3 regions of the Nocardioides sp. NPDC047086 genome follow, and region 2 is predicted to be linked to each of the others. Evidence: riboswitches for the same ligand, from Rfam matches in the RefSeq annotation. Region 2 holds a riboswitch; each other region holds the start of a gene.
The links. Region 2 has a riboswitch for cobalamin ahead of ABZ796_RS23025 (prenyltransferase/squalene oxidase repeat-containing protein). Riboswitches for the same ligand answer to the same signal wherever they lie in the genome.

Region 1: linked by a shared signal. The riboswitch ahead of ABZ796_RS27305 (ribonucleotide-diphosphate reductase subunit beta) and the one ahead of ABZ796_RS23025 (prenyltransferase/squalene oxidase repeat-containing protein) in region 2 are both predicted to bind cobalamin.
Region 3: linked by a shared signal. The riboswitch ahead of ABZ796_RS06570 (ABC transporter substrate-binding protein) and the one ahead of ABZ796_RS23025 (prenyltransferase/squalene oxidase repeat-containing protein) in region 2 are both predicted to bind cobalamin.

The regions. Positions count from the first base shown of each region.
Region 1 covers NZ_JBEYUV010000073.1:384-4,703, forward strand. The annotation lists gene ABZ796_RS27300 (ribonucleotide reductase N-terminal alpha domain-containing protein) at 1-1,567, opposite strand, end outside; gene ABZ796_RS27305 (ribonucleotide-diphosphate reductase subunit beta) at 1,567-2,565, opposite strand; cobalamin riboswitch at 2,693-2,910, opposite strand; cobalamin riboswitch at 3,001-3,185, shown strand; gene ABZ796_RS27310 (iron ABC transporter permease) at 3,296-4,315, shown strand; gene ABZ796_RS27315 (ABC transporter ATP-binding protein) at 4,312-4,320, shown strand, end outside.
Region 2 covers NZ_JBEYUV010000039.1:16,863-21,182, reverse strand. The annotation lists gene ABZ796_RS23035 (energy-coupling factor transporter transmembrane component T) at 1-262, opposite strand, end outside; gene ABZ796_RS23030 (hypothetical protein) at 259-876, opposite strand; gene ABZ796_RS23025 (prenyltransferase/squalene oxidase repeat-containing protein) at 870-1,943, opposite strand; cobalamin riboswitch at 2,009-2,146, opposite strand; gene ABZ796_RS23020 (hypothetical protein) at 2,196-2,852, shown strand; gene ABZ796_RS23015 (NYN domain-containing protein) at 2,863-3,615, opposite strand; gene gatB (Asp-tRNA(Asn)/Glu-tRNA(Gln) amidotransferase subunit GatB) at 3,762-4,320, opposite strand, start outside.
Region 3 covers NZ_JBEYUV010000006.1:33,811-38,130, reverse strand. The annotation lists gene ABZ796_RS06580 (ABC transporter ATP-binding protein) at 1-149, opposite strand, end outside; gene ABZ796_RS06575 (iron chelate uptake ABC transporter family permease subunit) at 146-1,309, opposite strand; gene ABZ796_RS06570 (ABC transporter substrate-binding protein) at 1,309-2,364, opposite strand; cobalamin riboswitch at 2,418-2,605, opposite strand; gene ABZ796_RS06565 (NAD(P)H-dependent oxidoreductase) at 2,634-3,332, opposite strand; gene ABZ796_RS06560 (sugar ABC transporter ATP-binding protein) at 3,511-4,320, shown strand, end outside.

The sequences.
Region 1 (4,320 bases), on a different contig from region 2:
AGAACAGGTTGAGCGACTGGGCCTGGTCGATGTAGCCCTGCCGGTCGGAGGCCCGGGCGAGCAGGATCTCCTGGTCGATCTCGTAGCCGGTCTTGAAGACGTCCTTCTCGTGCTCATCGAGCCAGTCGACGTGCTGGACCGAGCCGCCGTTGTCGATGATGTCGGAGATGTGTGCCTGGTCGTAGACGCCACGCTCCTGCATCACCTCGACGAGGTTCTGGTTGGCCCGCGGCATCTCGCCGGCCGAGGTGGTCTGGTTCCAGACGTTGGCGACGTACGGCTCGATGCCCTGGCTCGTGCCGCCGACGATCACCGCGGTGCTCATCGTCGGCGCGATCGCCATCAGGTGGGAATTGCGCCGTCCGACGCACCACTCCGGGATGCCCGCGACCGAGCCCATCCACCGCGACGCGGCGTCGGCATGCGAGGAGATCCGCTCGAAGATGTCCTTGTTGAGCGCCGCCGCCTTGTCGGACTCGAACGGCACCCGCTGCTTCTGCAGGTAGTCGTGGTAGCCCATCACACCGAGCCCCAGGCTGCGGGCCTTCTCGGTGTAGCGCACCGCCCGCTCCAGACCCCGGATGGTGCGGGCCTTGCGCAGGAACGCCTCGGCGACCGCGTCGAGGAAGACGGTCGCGACGTACGCCGTGTCCTGGTCCTTCCACTCGTCATAGGTCGAGAGGTTCAGCGAGGAGAGCACGCAGGTGTAGGAGTGGTCCTCGTCGCTGAACAGGGTGATCTCCGAGCACAGGTTGGAGGCCTTGTTCTCCAGCCCGTTGGCCCGGTACGACTCGGTCTGGGCCGCGTTGACGGTGTCGACCTTCCAGATGTAGCCCTTGCCGAGCACCACCCGGATCTTCAGCACCCGCTGGTAGCGCTCGAGCGCGTCGCGGTCCCCGGCCAGCATCCGGTCGATGAAGGCCTGGCTGAAGATCCAGCCGATGTTCTTGTTGGCGGGCTCGCGGAAGATCAGGTCGGCGAGCTCGTAGAAGTCGGGGTGGTCCACCGGCAGGTAGCCCGCCCAGGAGCCGCGGCGGGTGGCGCCCTGGCTGATCTGGTTGGTCATCTCCACGAAGTTGCAGAAGACCGGCACCACGCCGTTGGCCTTGCCGTTGTCGCTGAACTTCGCGCCGCGAGGCCGGACGTCGCCGAGGTACGCCGAGGTCCCGAACCCGTTCTGGGAGAGGATCGCCGCCTCCTTGAGGGTCTCGTAGAAGCCCCAGACCGAGTCCTCGACGTACGAGCCCTCGCACGAGACCGGCAGACCGCGGTCGGTGCCGAGGTTGGACAGCACCGGCGTCGACGGGGAGAGCCAGCCCTTCCAGATCGCCTCGAAGAACCGCTCGGTCCACGAGACGCCGTCCTCGCGCGGGTACATCTCGTCGGCGAGGTCGCCGGCGGTGGCGGCGATGGTCTCGTAGCGCTCCCGGACGCTCTGGTCCGCGACGGTGTACTTCGCCTTGAACATGGCGTAGCCCGCCGTGGTCATGAAGGCCGGCACGGTGCCCTCGGCCTGCAGTGCCTTGCGCTCGGTGGAGAGCGCCTCCCAGTTGCTGTTGCTGCCCATTAGAAGCTGAACTCCGTCTCGCCGATGTTGCGGTTGTATTCGTTGCCGGTGACCTGGAAGAAGTCGTGGAACTGGGTGCCGTTGATGCCGTTGTAGAACCACTCGGCGATCGGGTTGACCTCGACGTCGAACAGCGGCTCCATCCGCATGTTCTGCAGCGTCATGTCGACCCGGGACTTCACGAACGCCTCCAGGTCGGCCTGGTCGATGCCGGCGATCGGACCGTGGGCGAAGAGCATCTCGACGATCCGGGCCTCGTGGACGTAGAGGTGCTCGGCCACGCTCCGGACACGGGCGAAGAGATCATCCCGCTCGGCCTCGAACTTGTCGGCGGGGACGGTGGCGGCGTACTCCTCCAGGGTGGTGTTGAAGAGCCAGGCGCCGCCGGTGGCGTGCAGGTTCTCGTCGCGGGCGGAGAAGTTGATCCCGCTGATCACGTTCTGCAGCAGGTTCTTGCCGCCGGACTGGAAGTGCTTGAGGAAGGCGAAGTTGGAGTAGAGGACGCAGTTCTCCATCAGCGTGAAGACGCTCAGCGCGTAGAGCAGGTCCTCATCGGCGATCGCGTCCCACACGAAGGCGATCCGCTCGGCCAGCACCGGGTCGTTCTTGTAGGAGTCGTAGAACTCCTCGGTGTCGATCATCAAGACCTTGTTGAGCTTCGCGTAGAACGGCGCGTGCATGTTCAGCTCGGCGAAGGAGAAGGCGTTGGTCATCATCTGGATCTCGGGCCGCGGGAACGCGTGGAAGAGCCGGTCGCCCCACACCTCGCCACCGAGGATCAGCTCGTAGATGGTGAAGAGCTTCAGCGTCGTCTTGACCGCGGCCTGCTCGGCGTCGGTCATGTTGACCAGGAAGTCCTGCTTGTCGTTCTCGACCGGGATCTCCTCGGCCGTCCAGAAGATGCTGCGCTGCTTCTTGGCCAGGTCCTCGGCCATCGGATAGTCGAAGACGTACGCCGACTTCTCGGTGCGGATCGGTAGACCCTCGGTGTCGATCATCTCATCAGCCCCCCTTTGCCCGCGGGCCCCGCGGCCCGCTCGGATGTCTCATGCATCCGTGCCGGGGCAGGAGAGGACGGCGTCGTACGCGCTCGATCCCCTGACCTTCCCTCGAGGTCGCGGACCCCACCATGAGGTGGGCACTGGCAGGTCTTCGGACTCGTGGGCGTCATCGTGCTCGGTCCTAGTGGCCGTCGCTTCCCAGGAGCCGGCTTGCTCCCAGTGCTTCGTGACGGCGGTCGTTCCCACTCACCGCTGCGGGGCAGTCCCGGACTCACACCGGGTTCCCTCTTGCCTCTCCCGCCCCGTTGCCGAGGAGGGAGAACCAGCTGCGAGGACCACTATATGCGGGAATTACACCAATGCAACTTCCTAGATGTTGTGCTTCGTCGTGTCGTCGGCAAAGTGGTCGAGACGTGCGCCGAGGGGGCGTGCTAGCCTCTGCGCCGAGTCGAACGCATCCTGATGGATGCCAGGGAACTCCGGTGTGAATCCGGGACTGGCGCGCAGCGGTGAGGGCGACGGCGACGCTAGGTAGCCACTGGGGACCGACTCCCTGGGAAGGCAGCGTCGCCGGTTGAACCCGAGTCCGAAAACCTGTCGGCTCAGATGTTCGTCATGGCCCTCGCGACCAGGGTCCAGAGGACCTGAGAGGCCGACCTGCGTGCTGACGCCGAGCCGTGAGACCCCGACCCTGATTTCACGCCCTGCCCGAGCCGGGAGACGACGGGTGCCGTTCGTGCCGCTGGTCGTCGGGCTGCTGCTCGCCTCGGCGCTCAGCGCTGTCGTGTCCGTGGCCTTCGGCTCCGAGCGGATCCCTGTCGGCGAGATCGTCGCGACCGTCGCCGACCGGCTCCGCGGTGAGGTGCCGGGGAGGTGGGACGTGATCGTGTGGGAGCTGCGCGTGCCGAGAGCCCTGATGGCGCTCGCGGTGGGCGCGGGCCTGGCCGTCGCCGGTGCCGGCATGCAGACGCTGGTCCGCAACCCGCTCGCCGACCCGTTCCTGCTCGGGATCAGCTCCGGTGCCTCGGTAGGAGCGACGGCGGCGATCACCACAGGTGCGCTGGCCGGTCTCGGCACCTATGCGGTCTCCGGCGGCGCGCTGGCCGGAGCGGTCGGCTCGGCGATGCTGGTCTGGCTGGTGGCCACCGCGCAGGGCGGGTTGACCCCGATCCGGTTGGTGCTCTCCGGGGTCGTGCTCTCCTCCGGCCTCTCCGCGATCGCCTCGTTCCTGGTCTTCATGAGCGACGATCCCCGTGCGGCCGACTCGGTGATGTTCTGGATGCTGGGCAGCGTCGGCGGCGCCAGCTGGGAGAAGCTGTGGCTGCCTGCGGCCCTCAGCCTCGTCCTGGGTCTCGGGATGCTGGCCCTGCACCGCTGGCTGGACGCTCTCGCCGCAGGCCCGGAGACCGCTTCCGCGCTCGGCGTGAACGTCGCGGCGCTGCGTACGACTCTCTTCGTCGCTCTGGCGGTGCTCGTCGGGGTCCTGGTCGCGGTCAGCGGTGGGATCGGGTTCGTCGGGCTGATCGTGCCGCACGCGGCCCGGCTGCTCGTGGGAGCGCGGCACCGGGTGGTGCTCCCGGTCGCGGCCCTGGGCGGTGGGGTGTTCCTGCTGTGGGTCGACGTGCTCGCCCGGCTGGTGGCGCGCCCGCAGGAGATCCCGTTGGGGGTGGTCACCGGGGTCGTCGGGGCGCCGCTGTTCCTCCTGCTGCTGGGCCGTGGCGGCTACCGCTTCGGCAGCGACCGATGAACGCC
Region 2 (4,320 bases):
CCAGAAGGACCCGGAAGAGCACCCGGGTCACGACGATGAACACCGCGAGGCCGACGTAGAGCCGGAACGCCTTCGCCCACGGTTGCTCGCCGCGGCGCGCGGCGACCACGACCGACACCACCCCCACGACGAGCAGGAGCAGCAACGGGTTGGTGGTGAAGGAGGCGTACGCAGCCAGGCCGATCGCCCAGACCCACCAGGCGACCGGGTGCAGATCGCGGGGCAGGTGCGCGACCGCGGCCTTACGAAACAGCTCGCTCATCGCCGACGCCACCACACAGCACCGGCGACGGTGAAGAGGGCGAGGATCCCCGCGGGCGCGACCCAGGCGGGCAGATGCTCGGCCGCTGGGGTCGAGCCGGAAGGCGCGTCGTCCGGAGATAACTCCGGCGACGGGCTTGAGGGCGCCCCCACAGCATCCCCAAGCTCCGTCGCCGGAGCGGTAACGACATCGTCGTCTATCCACGTGAACGCAACACCCTGCCCGGAGGTCACGCTGATTTCGGTAACATTTCTGGAGGCGTAGCTCCAGGCCCCCGAATCGTCGGTGATCCACAGCGACCAGTACGCATCGGCAGGCGGCATCTGGGCGCAACCGGCGGCCTTCGGGCGCTCGTCGACACGGCACACGACGCTGGGCATCGAGGTCACGTAGGTGAGCGGATGTCCGGCCTTCTCGAACAGATCGGCACCGGTGTCGCCCTCCCCGGGCTGGACACAGGCGACCTCGGGGTCGCCACCCAACGCGTTGGGCTCGACGACGACGGTGACCCCGTCGCACGCCTCGGGCGCGGATGATGCGGCTGCCGAGGAGACGGGTGCGGTGGCCCCGGCGAGGATCGCCAGGGCCACCAGGAGATCGCGCAGGATCAGCACGAGCTCTTCGCGGTCGCGTCCTTGGGCAGGAAGACCAGCGACGGCAGGGCCTGCGCGGCCGCGAGGCGATACATCCCCTCGGACTCCTTGGTCAGGCCCTTGGTGTTGGCCTCGGTCAGCGCGGCGTCGTCATAGGCCACCGCGCCGGCGTCCTCGCCACAGGTCACGACGTGGTCGGCGACCCAGGTCGCGGCCTTCTCCGCGGCAGCGGTCTCACCGGCGCGCCCGAACGCCCACCCGGCCAGACCGGTGGTGTTGGAGTTGGCGATGTTGCCGGTCGCCGCCTTGAACGAACCGTCCTCGGCCTGGGTCTCCTTCAGCCACTCCACGCCCGCCTTGACGGCCTTCTCCGCCTCCGGAGAGGCCACCGAGGAGAGGGCGATCAGCGCGAACGCGGTGGCGTCGGCGTCCGGGGCGGCCTTCGGGTCGGCGTCGCAGGTCTGATCTGCCGCGGCCGGGTCGGCCGTGAAGGTGACCCGGAACCAGCCCTCCTCGCACTGCTGCCCGGCCAGGAACTCCGTCGCGGCCGCGGCCTCCTTGCTCTCGGCGTTGTTCAGGGCCCATACGGCGTACGACTGTCCGATCGTGTTGGAGTAGTCGGCCGCCTCCTTGTTCTTGGGGTCGAGCACGTCGGCGATGCGGCCGTTCTCGGCAACGGTGCCCTCGAGCTGCTTCAACAGCCCGGGGTCGGAGGCGTCGACGTTCTGCTGGAGGACCAGCGCCTTCGCGGTGGCCCCGGCCGAGGTGACGGTGCCGAACCCGGGCGAGGTGTAAGCCTTCTTGTTCTCCATCACGGCCGCGGCGATCGTGGCGATCTCCTCGTCGTAGCCACCGACCTCGGCCAGCGCGATCCCGATGTCGGCGCTGAGCCCGAAGTCGTCCGTGCCGTACTGGGCGTTGCGGGCCACGCCCTCGGGCGCCTGGGCGACGAGCCAGTCGGCCACCGAGGTGGACACCTTCGCGTCGTAGGTGGGCTTCTCGCCCTCCTCGACGGTCTTCTCGCCACAGCCGGCGAGCGAAGTGAGGGCGAGGGCGGCGGCGATGCCGCCGAGGACGGTCTTCTTCATGGTTCCTTCCACGCTGTTCGTCGGGAAGGCCCTGGGCCGACCCGCTGCTTTCCACGACAGCGTCAGGTCAGTACGCGTCCGTCGGCAGGTGCTCCGGCTCGCTCAGGACACTCGGTGCCTGGGCCTACGGTTGCGGGTCAGCGCCGGGATTCGACCGGCTTCCCCCACCACGGCGTGTGTTGATTGAGGGGGCTATCTTATGCCGGGCCCGCGCCGCTTGCGCGATCGCCACCGAGCAGTCACTCTGTCCCCATGCGCCACAGGATTCTCGGCCTTGTCGCAGCGTCGATCTCGGCCACCCTTCTCGCTCTCTGCCCGGCCACGACGGCTGTCGCGGAGCCGGCTCGGACATCGGTCACGTACGCCGATCTGGTCGCCATGTTCGGCGACAAGGTCGGCAACCGGCAGACCGTCGAGACCGGGCTGCCGAGCCTCAACCGCGCCATGTCCGATGCCAGGATCACGACCCCCTACCGACAGGCGGCCTACCTGGCCACGCTCGCCAACGAGAGCTCCTTCCACCACGACGCCAAGGGCCGCGACAAGCGGAAGTACGCCGGCCGCGGCTACATCCAGCTGACCGGCGAGGCCAACTACACCGACGCCGGCGCCTACTTCGACATCGACCTGCGCCGCCGGCCCGAGCTGGCCCGGTCGCTGGACCACAGCGCGCCGATCTCACGGTGGTACTGGACCGTCGCCCGCGACATCAACCCGCTCGCGGACGCCCTCGACATGGGCAAGGTCAACGCGGCGATCGGCTATCCCTACAACAAGAAGGAGGACGCCGAGCGCTGCCGCGACTTCAAGGCCGCGCTGAAGCACCTCCAGGGGTCGGTGCCCCAGGGGATCACGTGCGCCCGCCCGAAGACGGCGAGCGACCAGGACCGCACCGCGGACGCGTCCTAGCAGGCGTACGTCACTTCTTGGTGCGCTTGTCGCTGACCGCGATCGCCGAGGTGCCCTCGTCCTTGAGCTCGAAGAGGTCGATCGCCTTGATGAGCTTGGTCCAGGTGGCGTAGCCGTAGTTGCGGGGGTCCTCGGAGGACTGGTTGCGGATGCGGGAGACGACCGTGCCGACCAGGGCCCAGCCGTCGTCGTCGGCGGCTGCGGCGATGGAGTTGCGCAGCAGCTGGATCAGCCGGGCGTTGCGCTTGAGCAGCTGCCCCGTGGTCGCCGAGGAGGACGGCTTGCGGGCGGGCGTGGTCCCGGTCTCGGTGTCGGTCTCCTCCTCGGAGTCGCCGAGCTTCTCCACCACGGTGAACCGGGTGCAGGCACTCTTGAACGGCGCCGGGGTCTTCTCCCGGCCGTAGCCGTAGACCGCGCGCCCCTTCTCCCGCAGATAGTGCACCAGCGGCGTGAAGTCGGAGTCGGAGGAGACCAGCGCGAACGCGTCCGGGATCGCCGCGTGCAGCAGCTCGACGGCGTCGATGGCGAGCGCCATGTCGGAGGCGTTCTTGTGGGCGGTCAGGTCGAACTGCTGCATCGGCCGGATCGCGGCATCGTGCAGCTCCTCGATCCACCCCTTGAGCTCGGGCTTGGTCCAGTTGCCGTAGGCCCGCCGGATCGTCACCTCGCCGTACTCGGCCAGGTCATTGAGGATCGCGTCGATCTTGGCCGCCGGAGCATTGTCGGCGTCGATGAGCAGGGCGATACGGAAGGGCTCGGTCACCAGATCAGTGTGGCAGGAACAGGACTGTGTTGGTCTCGACACGCCTTCGCCTAGCGGCTCCGGCGGCTCGACCGACGGCAGGCCCCGTCGGTCGAGCCGGAAGGCCGCCTGCGGCCGAGCGTGTCGAGACCAACACAGTCGCTACGTCAGGCGAGCTTCTCCAGGATCAGCTCGCGGACACGCTTGGCGTCGGCCTTGCCGCCGGTCGCCTTCATGACCGCACCGATGAGCGCACCGGCCGCGGCCTGGTTGCCGCCGCGGATCTTCTCCGCGACCGCGGGCTGGGCGGCGATGGCGTCGTCGACGGCGGCGCCGAGGGCACCGTCGTCGGAGACCACGGCGAGGCCGCGGGCGTCGACGATCTCGGCGACCGAGCCTTCACCAGCCAGGAGCCCCTCGAAGACCTGGCGGGCGAGCTTGTCGGTCAGCGAACCGCCGTCGACCAGCTTCTGCACCTCGGCGACCTGGACGGGGGTGACACCGACCTCGGCGAGCTCGACGCCACGGTCGTTGGCACTGCGGGACAGCTCGGCCATCCACCACTTACGGGCGGCCTGTGCGGAGGCTCCTTCGGCGACAGTCGCCTCAATCAGCGACAAGGCGCCGGCGGCCCAGACGTCGCGCATCTCCAGGTCGGAGTAGCCCCACTCGACCTGCAGGCGGGCCCGCTTGTCAGCGGTGCGCTCCGGCAGGCTCGCCCGCAGC
Region 3 (4,320 bases), on a different contig from region 2:
GCGAGGATGCGGATCAGTGAGGACTTCCCGGACCCGTTGGGGCCGAGCAGCCCGACGGTGGTGCCGTCCTCGACCCGGAGGGACACGTCGTCGACGACGATCCGGCCACGGGGTGCCCAGCGGACCCGGCCGGCCTCGAGCGCCGTCATCGGCGTGCCCTCATCAGCACCAGCGCGAAGGCCGGCACCCCGACCAGCGCGGTGGCCACCCCGACCGGGAGCTCTTCGGGGTCGATCACCGTCCGGGCCGCGGTGTCGACCCAGATCAGGAAGATCGCGCCGAGCAGCGCGGTGGCCGGGAGCAGCAGCCGGTGTCCGACTCCGACCAGCGCGCGAGCCAGGTGCGGCAGCACCAGTCCGACGAAGCCGATCGCCCCGGACGTGGAGACGATGACGGCCGTCATCAGTGCCGTGAGCACGAGGAGTACGACCCGGATGCGGGTGACGTCGACGCCGAGCGAGGCCGCCGCGTCGTTGCCGAACGCGAACGCGTCCAGCCATCCGGCGCCCGCGACACAGCAGAGCAGCCCGCCGAGCACGATCACCCCGCAGACGAGCACGTCGGTCCAACTCGCCGAGGAGAGCGACCCGAGCAGCCAGAAGAGCACCCCGCGCGTCTGCTCGGCGTCGGCCGCGGTGAACACGATGAACGAGGTGAGCGCGGAGAAGAGCTGGGTGGCGGCGATGCCGGCGAGCACGAGCCGGTCGGTGGTGCCGCCGGCGAGCGAGGCGAGCAGCAGCACCAGCGCGAACGAGACGAGCGCGCCCGCGAACGCCCCGGTCGAGAGGCCGATCGCGCCCGACCCGATGCCGAGCACGACGACCGCGACCGCCCCGGTGGAGGCACCCGAGGAGATGCCGAGCACGAACGGGTCGGCGAGCGGGTTACGCAGCAGCGACTGCAGGATCACCCCGCAGATGGCCAGCCCAGCCCCGCAGATCCCGGCCAGCAACGTACGCGGCAGCCGCAGGTCCCACACGATGCTCTGCTGCAGCAGAGTGAGGTCGGAGGAGCCGAGGCCCACCCGGTCGGCGACCACGCCGTAGACATCGGCGACGCCCAGGTCCGAGGGCCCGACGGTGATGGCACCTGCGACCGAGGCCAGCACCGCCAGGGGAGCGACGCACAGCAGGACCCCGGCGACCCCGATCGCCGAGCCGTCACCCCCGTCGCCCGAGCCGTCACCCCCGTCGCCCGAGCCGTCACGTACGTCGGCCGAGCCGTCACGGCCGTGCCAGGTCGGCCGACCGGGCTGACGCCTCGGCCGACGGGGGTGACGCTTCGGCCGGTCGGGGAGGCGTACCGACATCAGCGGAGGCCGAGGTCGGCGAGCTGGTCGGCGGTGTTCTCCACCGCGTAGACCGTGCGGATCGAGGGGTTGAGCTCGGCGCCGGAGAGGGTCACGAAGCGGTCGTTCTTCACCGCGTCCATCTGCGCGGTCACCGGGTTGCTCTTCAGGTAGTCGATCTTCGCGCGGGCGGTCTCGGCGGTCTGGCTCTTGCGGGTCAGGTCGCCGAGGACGATGACGTCGGGGTTGCGCTCGGCGACGGTCTCCCAGTTGATCTGCGGCCACTCGTCGGTGGTGTCGTCGAAGACGTTCTCGATGCCGAGGGTGCGGCCGATGATCCCCGGGCCGCCGCAGCAGCCGGCCAGGTAGGGCGACTCGGAGTTGGCGAACCAGTACATCGCGCTCACCTCGTCGTCGGGCGCCTTGCTCTCGGCGGCCTCGAGGCGGCGCGTCAGGTCGGCGACGAGCTCCTCGCCCCGTTCGGGGACGCCGAAGATCCGCGCCAGGTCGGTGATCTCCTGGAGGATCGTGTCGATCTCGAGCACATCGTGGCGGGTGCCGTCGTCGTCGCCCTCGTTGTCCTTGAGGCACTCGGCGGGGGAGAGGTAGGAGCCCACGCCGAGCTTCTCCAGGTCCTCGGGCGTGGTCACCCCGCCCTCACCCAGCGTGCTGATGAAGGAGGCGGTGACGAAGTCGGGCTCGGCCTCCAGGACGCGCTCGTAGGAGGGCGCGTTCTCGGCGAGCCGGGGCACGTCCTCGTTGTCGGCGGCGAGCGAGTCGAGCACCGGGTCGGTCCAGTTGGCGGTGCCGGCCATCTTGTCGGCGAGGCCGAGCGAGAGCAGGATCTCGGTGGTGCCCTGGTTGAGCGAGACGACACGCTCGGGCGGTGCCTCGAGGGTGATCTCACGCCCGCAGTTGGTCAGGGTGAGCGGGAAGCCCGCGGCCTCGGTGGCCGCCCGGTCTGCGCCGGCGGGCTGGTCGGCGGAGCAGCCGGCGAGCGCGGAGCCGAGCATCAGGACGGTGCTCGCGGTGAACGTTCGGGCCAGGAAGGGTCGGATGGTGCGGGACAGGTGCACGTCGGTCCTCGAGCAGGTCGCGGGCTGGTGCGCGTCGCCCGTGCTGACCGGCAGCGGTCTGCTGCAGGGCCAGCAGGTCTTCGGACTCGGGATCGACCGGAGCGAGACGCCTTCCCAGGCCCGAGGGCCCAGTGGCACAGTGTCCCGTCCGTCACCCACACCGCTGCGCGTCAGTCCCGGACTCTCACCGGGTTCCCGTGCCGGGACTACGTCCCGAGCGGCTGGCCACACGACCGTAGCAGGCGACCGTGCGCGGGCGGGGTACGACCTCAGCCCTCGCGATGGGCGCTCAGCCCGTCCTCCCCGGGCGCGACCGAAGCGTGGAGCCTGATCGTGTGGTCGTAGTGCTCCTCGGCCATCGGCCGGTAGCCGATCCGCGGCTCCGTCATCACACCCTCGAGACGTACGCTCAGGTCGGCCTCGACGCGCGCGACGGCCTGGGCGTCGATGGTGTCGGCGTCGGTGATCAGGTGCGGTCGGAGCGGGTCCATCCCGGTGTACCAGAACGTGCCGTGCAGCAGCGGCCACAGGACGTCCTCGATGTCTCCGCTGATCCCGCGCGGCCCGAGGGTCGCGGCCCGGTCACCGGCGGTGACCACGGTCAGCGCGCGCTTGCCGACCAGGCCGCCCTTGCCGTACTTGAGCGGCTTGCCGGTCTCCGGGTCCGGTACGTCGAAGGCGAACCCCGACTCGAAGACCCGGTCGATCCAGCCCTTGAGGATGGCCGGCACCGAATACCACCACAGCGGGAACTGCACGACCAGCAGATCGGCCTCCCGCAGCCGCTCCTGGTGGCGGCGTACGTCGGCCTGGCCCTGCTCCACCAGAAGTGGATTGAAACCTTCTCGATAGAGGTCGATCTCGTCGACGCTCCAGCCCGCCGCGCCGAGCGCGTTCACGCCGATCTCGCGCAGCCGTCCGTTGAGTGATGACGCGTGCGGATGTGCCCATACCCAGAGTGCGTGCATGGGGTCCTGAACGCCGTCTGACGCGGTGGGATTCCCGCCTGGATGCGGACGGGCGTCGAAGCGGTCTGAGGACAAAGTCCGGATCTCGCTCAAATTAGCGGCCTCAGAGTGTTGACGTATGTGATTGCCATCACTAGCGTAAACCAGACTTGAAACCTTTCAATTCGAGGAGTTGCCCATGCCGGACACACCCGCCGCACTGGAGCTGCGGGACGTGGCCAAGTCGTTCGGCCCCGTACGCGCCCTCCGCTCCGGAAGCCTCCGGGTCGAGGCCGGATCCATCCACGCGCTCGTGGGGGAGAACGGAGCCGGGAAGTCGACCCTGGTCAAGATCGTCGCCGGGCTCTACCGCCGCGACGCCGGCGACTACCTGCTGGCCGGGGAACAGGTCGACTTCCGCAACACTGCCGACGCCAAGCAGGCCGGGGTCGCGGTCATCTACCAGGAGCCGACCCTCTTCCCCGACCTCTCGGTCACCGAGAACATCTTCATGGGACGTCAGCCGACCAATCGCTGGGGCAGGATCGACCGCGCCGCGATGCGCACCGAGGTCGTCGAGCTCTTCGCCAGGCTCGGAGTCCCGATCGAGCCCGACCGTCCCACCGAGGGCCTCTCGATCGCCGACCAGCAGCTGATCGAGATCGCCAAGGCGCTCTCGCTCGACGCCAAGGTCCTGATCATGGACGAGCCGACCGCCGCCCTCTCGGGCAACGAGGTCGACCGGCTGATGAGCGTGGCGCGCACGTTGCGCGACCAGGGCTGCGCCGTGGTCTTCATCTCCCACCGCTTCGACGAGGTCTTCGCGCTCTGCGACACCATCACGGTGATGCGCGACGGCGGCTACATCTCCACCGACCCCATCTCGGCGGTCACCGAGGACCAGATCGTCCAGCGGCTCGTCGGGCGCGAGGTCTCCGACCTCTACCCGAAGCTCGAGGCCACCGTCGGCAAGCCGCTGCTCGAGGTCAAGGGCCTCACCCGCACCGGC